2 regions of the Rahnella sp. PCH160 genome follow, and region 2 is predicted to be linked to the other one. Evidence: predicted binding sites of a transcription regulator. Region 2 holds the regulator's gene; the other holds the start of a gene.
What was found. Region 2 encodes LexA, which represses DNA repair genes until DNA is damaged. Its sites were predicted from a motif close to TNCTGTATGTACATACAGNA; they were not measured.

Region 1 (3,421 bases), 1.3 Mb from region 2:
CAGCGGCTGCTCATTGCGCATCAGGAACGGATGGATCAGGCTTTCCATATCCGGCTGAGGCGACGGAGATGACTGACGTGGCGCTTCATATTCCTGCGCATGTTGCACAGGCTCTGAAGTAGCCTGACGCTGATAAGGCGCTTGCTGTGCAAAGGTAGTGGGCTGCGGTTCTTCCTCTGCCTGAGCGGACAACGTGAATAATGGTTCTGACGGTGTGTCATCGACCAGATCCGCCATTGGCGAGAAGCTGAACGCATCGTGCTGGCTCAGTTTCATCGCAGCCGCAGCAAAATCATCCGCAACGGTGTTTGCAGCATCCGGTGGCAGATTCTGGGAGTGATGGTGCTGAACCACGCCACTTTGCGGTTCGACGTCCTGCTCATAACGGGCATTTTCACGCGCAGCAAAAGCATTACGTAGTTCTGCTTCCTGCAATGCCGCTTCGTCGTCAGGTGCAACTTCAGTGACTGAATCACCGTAGCGTTCCTGCTGTTGAGCAGCAAAAGCTTCCTGTAACACCGCTTCCTGCCGGGCTTGCTCATCGGCCTGAGCCAGTGGATCGTTATGCCAGTCAGGTTGATCGACATTTTTTTGCGCGGCCGCCTGTGCATGTTCCTGCTGTTCGGCCATGCGCTGCGACGGCAATTTAATGCCGTAAGAAGCCAGTTCGCGGCGCGTAGGGATACGCACCGGATTTGGACGCGGCAGTTCCGGTCCAAAACCTTTTTTCATCTGAGGATTTTCATCACTCACGGCGCTGAACGCTGGCATAAATGTATTGCCGACAGACGTTGCCGCAGACTGCCCTGCCTGCGCCAGGCCGGTAGCCAGCGCTGCGGTGGCCGCGACGCTGGCAATCTGGGCGGCATCAGGTGCTGCTGAGCTGAAATCAAACGGAGAGCGCGAGTGCTCAACCGCAGTCTGCCAGTTGCCCATGCTCGGGCCATCGTCATCGCGGCGCTGAACCGGTGCCGGAGAAGGTGACTGCTGTACCGGTTGCGGGTGACGCGGCACCGGTGTTTCTTCCGGAATTTCGAAATTATATAACGGCGGAGCGGCAGACTGAGGCGCTTGTGGTGGCGGAGCGATGTCTGCCACTGGCGGTTCTGCGGCGTAAGGGTTCACCGTTTCTGCCGCTGCAACCGGTTCGGGTGCAACCACAGGCGTAACCTGAGGCGCTTGCCCTGCCGGGTCTGTCACGGAAGGCGCAGAGAAAAGAACGTCATCTTCATCGACCTCAGAAGCGGCAGCAGTAGCAGGCACAGCGGCCGCTGTAGCAGCAACGGCGGCGGGCACCACTTTCGCTGCCGGCTTTTCATCGTTTTCTTCCAGTAACGCATCGTCCTGCTCGTCGTAATCATAATCATCATCACGACGTGAACGGTTTGTCACAATATTGGTCACGCCAAGAATAGCGCCGCCGATTTTTTCGGCGATCGTCAGCCATGACCAGCCGGTGAACAGCGTCAGCCCGGCAGCCCAGACGCAAAGCAGAACCAGCGTCGCCCCGACGTTATTGAAGTACGGTGTCATCGCCGTGCTTAGCAAACTGCCGATCACACCGCCCGAAGCGAAGTAGTAGAGGTCATCCACGTTGACGGATGCCAGACCACAAGACGTGACGATCAGCGCCAGCGTACCAATGAGACGCAGCGACAGAGCAAAATAATCGACGAAATCCTGATTATCGCGCTGACGGAAAGCCGCCCAGCAAAGACACAGGATAATAGGGGGGATCGCGTAACCAAATACGCCAAAGATGAAGAACAGCGTGTCGGCCATCCAGGCACCCACACCACCGCCCCAGTTATGAATAGGCCCATGCCACGCGGTCTGCGACCAGCTTGGATCAGAGGGGTTAAAACTCACCAGTGCTGCCATCAAGTAAGCAGCAAAAATCGCGACCACAACCAGCAAAGCCTCCAGAATGCGGCGGCCATTGCTCAGTTTTTTCAAGGTAACGTCTTTATCTTCTGTATATTCCTGGCTCAAGAAAGGCTCTCCAGGTTCCTGTGAACTGAGAAAAAGCAACAGCGCCGAGAGTTGACCCCGGCGCCATAGCTGTATAGATACACAGGAGTGTAGCTAAAAATGCAAGGTTTTGCACCTGAACAATTACCGGGTCTTAATGACCAGGCGATTTGTCTGCTTCACTTCTTCCATTACCACATAGGTACGGGTGTCGTTAACACCCGGCAGACGAAGCAAAGTCTCACCTAACAACTTACGGTAAGCCGACATATCAGGTACGCGGGTTTTCAACAGGTAGTCGAAATCCCCAGAAACCAGATGACACTCCTGAATATCTTCGAGTTTTTGCACTGCCGCATTGAACTGTTCAAACACATCTGGCGCGCCACGGTTGAGAGTGATCTCAACAAATACCAGCAACGAAGCATCCAGATAATGCGGGTTGAGCAGTGCGGTATAACCATTAATGAAGCCCTGACGTTCCAGACGACGAACGCGCTCCAGACATGGCGTTGGAGATAATCCCACACGTTTGGAAAGCTCGACGTTTGAAATCCGGCCATCCTTTTGCAGTTCGTTGAGGATGTTACGGTCAATACGGTCGAGATCTTTTCCCGGACGTTTTTTGTTGTCTACCATTATTATTGTCTCTCTGCTGTCCTTCCCTGTACCTGCCATACCCCAGCCAACTTCAATGTCTAAGGGTTGTCCCAAGCGAAGACCCGATTGTTAAGGTTTACGCATCCAAAAGCTGTGTTGATCCCCTGTCAAAAGGAACACGGCCATACAAGCGGATACTCAAAAGAAATAACCTTGCGAAATTAATAGGTTGTAAACAGCCAACCTGATTCACTAAACCCTGCTGTAACCAAAAGCCAAAAAGCAAGACCAGAACGGATCCGGTAGCAGCCAATCGCATAATTTCAAGTCACAGACAGGCAGTTAATTTCTTCTTACCCTGATGTTTTCGCAAATGCACAGCGGATTGTCAAAGTAAAAGAAGCAAAATCAGAAGAACGTGCCAGATTGAAAAGCCAGCGCCCCCTTTTTAGCTGTGTTTTATCTTTGAACAATAACAATTCAGTTCACACCTTATTTCTGTCAAATCCACATAAACTGCCGTGATTTGTATCCAAAAGGCCGCGTACTGGTAAACAACACACCAACGCGTTAATACTTTTACGCTGGTTTTTTACCCTACCCATCAAACAGTTACCGACGGCAAAATCCTTTCTACGCGGGTTGAGCAGTAAAAACTATCAGACAAATCGTTAACAACATCTGAGTTTACTTTTTTTAACGCGCTATTTTCCCTACAATCGGTTTATCGCTAGTCGCCATCGCGGAGATGAATTACGCATGAGTACGGTTAAACACAGTAAATTATTGATTCTGGGCTCCGGCCCGGCGGGTTATACCGCTGCGGTTTATGCAGCACGCGCTAACCTGA
Region 2 (3,421 bases):
ACAGCTTTACCGATTCCTGCTTTGGCGTGTAATAGGAGAAAACACGCGGGCCTTCGGCAATAAACACGTGGCTCGGCAGCAGCGTTCCGTCGATTTCCAGCGGGATAAGGGGATCGGGCAGATTTTCGGCCAGACATTGCGCGCGCAATGTCAGCAAATCGGCTTTGGAGTTATAAGGCAATACGTACAGAATTGGCCGGGTCGGGTCTAAGTGCAACTCGGTAACCGGATCTGAAGGTATGACCTTGCTCTTTACCAGCAATGAAAGCGGTAAATTCAATAATGTGTAATAAAGTCTACGCCAACCTGACATAAAAACGTGAAGCCTCTTGTTAGCCATTTCGCCGCAAGGATACCAGAAAGATCAGAGGAGATCTGTGGTGATGAGATACCATTAAACCGCTAAAATGCGCAAAACCCGCAGGACAATATCTCAAGGAGCAGTAACAGAATGGCGAACCAAGTCACCGGATTTACCCGCATCTATAAAGCCGCAGGTTATTCCTGGAAAGGCCTGAAGGCCGCATGGCAAAATGAAGCCGCTTTTCGGCAGGAAGCCAGTGTTGCTATCCCGCTCATTTTATTATCTTTCTGGCTGGATGTGAGCAGTATAGAACGCATCCTGCTGATCGGCTCCGTTGTGCTGGTGTGTGTGACCGAACTGCTTAACAGTGCCATAGAATCGGCGATTGACCGTATCGGGCCGGAGTTTCACGTGCTGTCAGGGCGCGCCAAAGATATTGGCTCCGCTGCCGTACTTCTGACCATCATATTGGCGATTTTTGTCTGGGTCAGCATCTTTTGGCCGCGATGGTTCTGATTTGGAATCTGCATTCCAGGAATTGCCGTTATGCCCTGTTTTTATTCAATCTTAGGTTTTCATTGGCCGTTTAGCTGTATATACTCACAGCTAGACTGTATAAACAACCAGGGGGCGGAATGAAAGCTTTAACGACCAGACAACAAGAGGTCTACGACCTTATTCGCGATCATATCTCCACCACCGGTATGCCACCGACCCGCGCAGAGATTGCATCCCGTCTCGGGTTCCGTTCCCCGAATGCGGCGGAAGAACACCTGAAAGCGCTGGCGCGTAAAGGCGTTATCGAGATCGTTTCCGGTGCGTCGCGCGGTATTCGTTTGCTGATGGAAGAAGAAGAAGGTTTACCGCTGATTGGCCGCGTTGCCGCCGGTGAACCGCTGCTGGCTCAGCAGCACATCGAAGGCCATTACCAGGTCGATCCGGCCATGTTTAAACCGAGTGCGGATTTCCTGCTGCGCGTCAGCGGGATGTCGATGCGTGATATCGGTATTCTGGATGGCGATCTGCTGGCAGTACACAAAACGCAGGATGTCCGAAATGGTCAGGTTGTCGTTGCGCGTATTGATGATGAAGTCACGGTTAAACGCCTGAAGAAACAGGGCAGTATCGTTCAGTTGTTGCCTGAGAACAGCGAATTTCAACCGATTGTGGTTGATTTGCGCGAACAGAATTTCAGCATTGAAGGTCTGGCAGTGGGCGTTATTCGTAACGGCAACTGGATCTAATCTGCGTTCAATCTTTACGTTACAGGTGCGTTAGCCGCCTCTGACGCACCTGTAAGTTCCAGCATCGCCCCGTTCGGGGCGGTGTCGTTTTATGCCCTTTCCTGAAATTTTCCCGAGAAAACCCTTTGCCTTCTGCACTGTCTGCTCACTAAATTACCGGCCTTATTCAGTAAGATAGATTCTGTCTTCACGTTATTTCCTGCTTTGGATTAATCCTAATAGTGGCTTTTATCCCTGCTTTAGGAAGATTAATTGGCATTCTCTACTAAGCTTTGAAGTGTTAAGTACGGGCTGCACACCGAATGCGCAGTTCCACAACCCAAGGTAACAGGAGATATTTTATGAATAAGGACCAAGCCGACGGTAACTGGAAGCAGTTGAAAGGCAAAGTGAAAGAACAGTGGGGCAAGCTGACTGACGACGACCTGACAGTGCTTGAAGGTAAACGTGATCAACTGGTGGGTAAGATTCAGGAGCGTTATGGCTATCAGAAGGATCAGGCCGAGAAAGAGCTCAAGGAATGGGAATCGAAAAACAAACATCACTGGTAACACGCGACTCCCCCTCGCGTATCAGTGACGTATCCTGAGAATTATTGCTCCTACCCGGAACGCATTCAGGATACGGGTACAAGGATGTACCCAACCTTTCAGTTCTGCTGCTGTAAACCCGTCCGCTTCAATTTCTTACGAAACTCCAGCTAATATAAATCTGTTTTCTCAGCGTTTTTTTACCACGATGCTGTGGTCATGTTCGCAATGGTCGTGGCTGTCGCAGGTTTCAACGACTTTGCATTCCGCACACAAGCCATGCGCTTCAACAACTGAATGACGCAGCTCAAACCCTGATTCTATCGCCAGTTTCGCCAGACGTTCTTCGATGCCGTCAGTGGTTTTCTCCGTGACCAGCCCGCAGCGGTCGCAGATAAACAGCGCGGACGTATGGCTCGGCTCTTCGAAATGATGGCAGAGAACATAGCTGTTAGCCGATTCAACCCGATGAATAAACCCTTGTTCCAGCAGGAAATCCAGCGCCCGGTAAACCGTTGGCGGCTTGGCTTGCGGCTCGCTGACGCGCAGCAGATCCAGCAAATCATAGGCGCTGATGGCACCGGGTTGTTGCGCCATCAGTCGCAAAACTTCCAGCCGCTGTGGCGTAAGACGAACATTGCGCTGCTGGCAAAGTTCTTCAGCTTGTGAAAGTAATTTTTCCGGATTATTCAGGGTCATAGCAACATTCTCTGAGCGCAGATTGGGATGAATAGGCCACATCATGCAGCCATTCTTAATTTTATCATGCTTCAGCCAGATCGACGAATTATGCGCCGTTCAGTTGTGAGGGCGCGCGGGAGAGTTAGCCCGTTAAACCGCGCAAGATGCCGAATCTTTGTTCTGTGGTATAATCAGCGATTACCTTCTCTCTGGCCATCGTGCCGGTGGGAGCGCCACGAACCCCTCAGCGAATGTCAGGCCGATGTCAGAAACTCAACACGCAATGCCCCATAACGCCATGTCCTTAACCCAGCCTTTTTCCGCTCAGCGTTTTTCCGTTGCGCCGATGCTCGACTGGACCGACCGTCACTGTCGCCATTTCCACCGCCTGATGACCGGCCAGACCTTGCTGTACACCGAAATGGTCACCACCGGCGCGATCATTCATGGCAAAGGCGATTATCTGGGCTTTGGCAATGAAGAACATCCGGTGTCTTTGCAGCTGGGCGGCAGCAATCCGGCCGATCTGGCGCATTGCGCGAAGCTGGCCGAAGAACGCGGCTATGACGAGATCAACCTGAACGTCGGTTGCCCGTCGGACCGCGTGCAGAATGGCATGTTCGGTGCCTGCCTGATGGGGCAGGCGTCGCTGGTGGCGGATT

Region 1: a site for LexA is predicted at 2,060-2,079, ahead of ACM5QY_RS12120 (DNA translocase FtsK 4TM domain-containing protein). Genes of this name have one in related genera too.

Annotation. Positions count from the first base shown of each region.
Region 1 is NZ_JBLOGT010000001.1:2,619,020-2,622,440, reverse strand. It holds gene ACM5QY_RS12120 (DNA translocase FtsK 4TM domain-containing protein) at 1-1,992, opposite strand, end outside; gene lrp (leucine-responsive transcriptional regulator Lrp) at 2,116-2,610, opposite strand; gene trxB (thioredoxin-disulfide reductase) at 3,331-3,421, shown strand, end outside.
Region 2 is NZ_JBLOGT010000001.1:1,344,111-1,347,531, forward strand. It holds gene plsB (glycerol-3-phosphate 1-O-acyltransferase PlsB) at 1-313, opposite strand, end outside; gene ACM5QY_RS06175 (diacylglycerol kinase) at 452-820, shown strand; gene lexA (transcriptional repressor LexA) at 940-1,548, shown strand; gene ACM5QY_RS06185 (CsbD family protein) at 1,890-2,099, shown strand; gene zur (zinc uptake transcriptional repressor Zur) at 2,268-2,777, opposite strand; gene dusA (tRNA dihydrouridine(20/20a) synthase DusA) at 3,058-3,421, shown strand, end outside.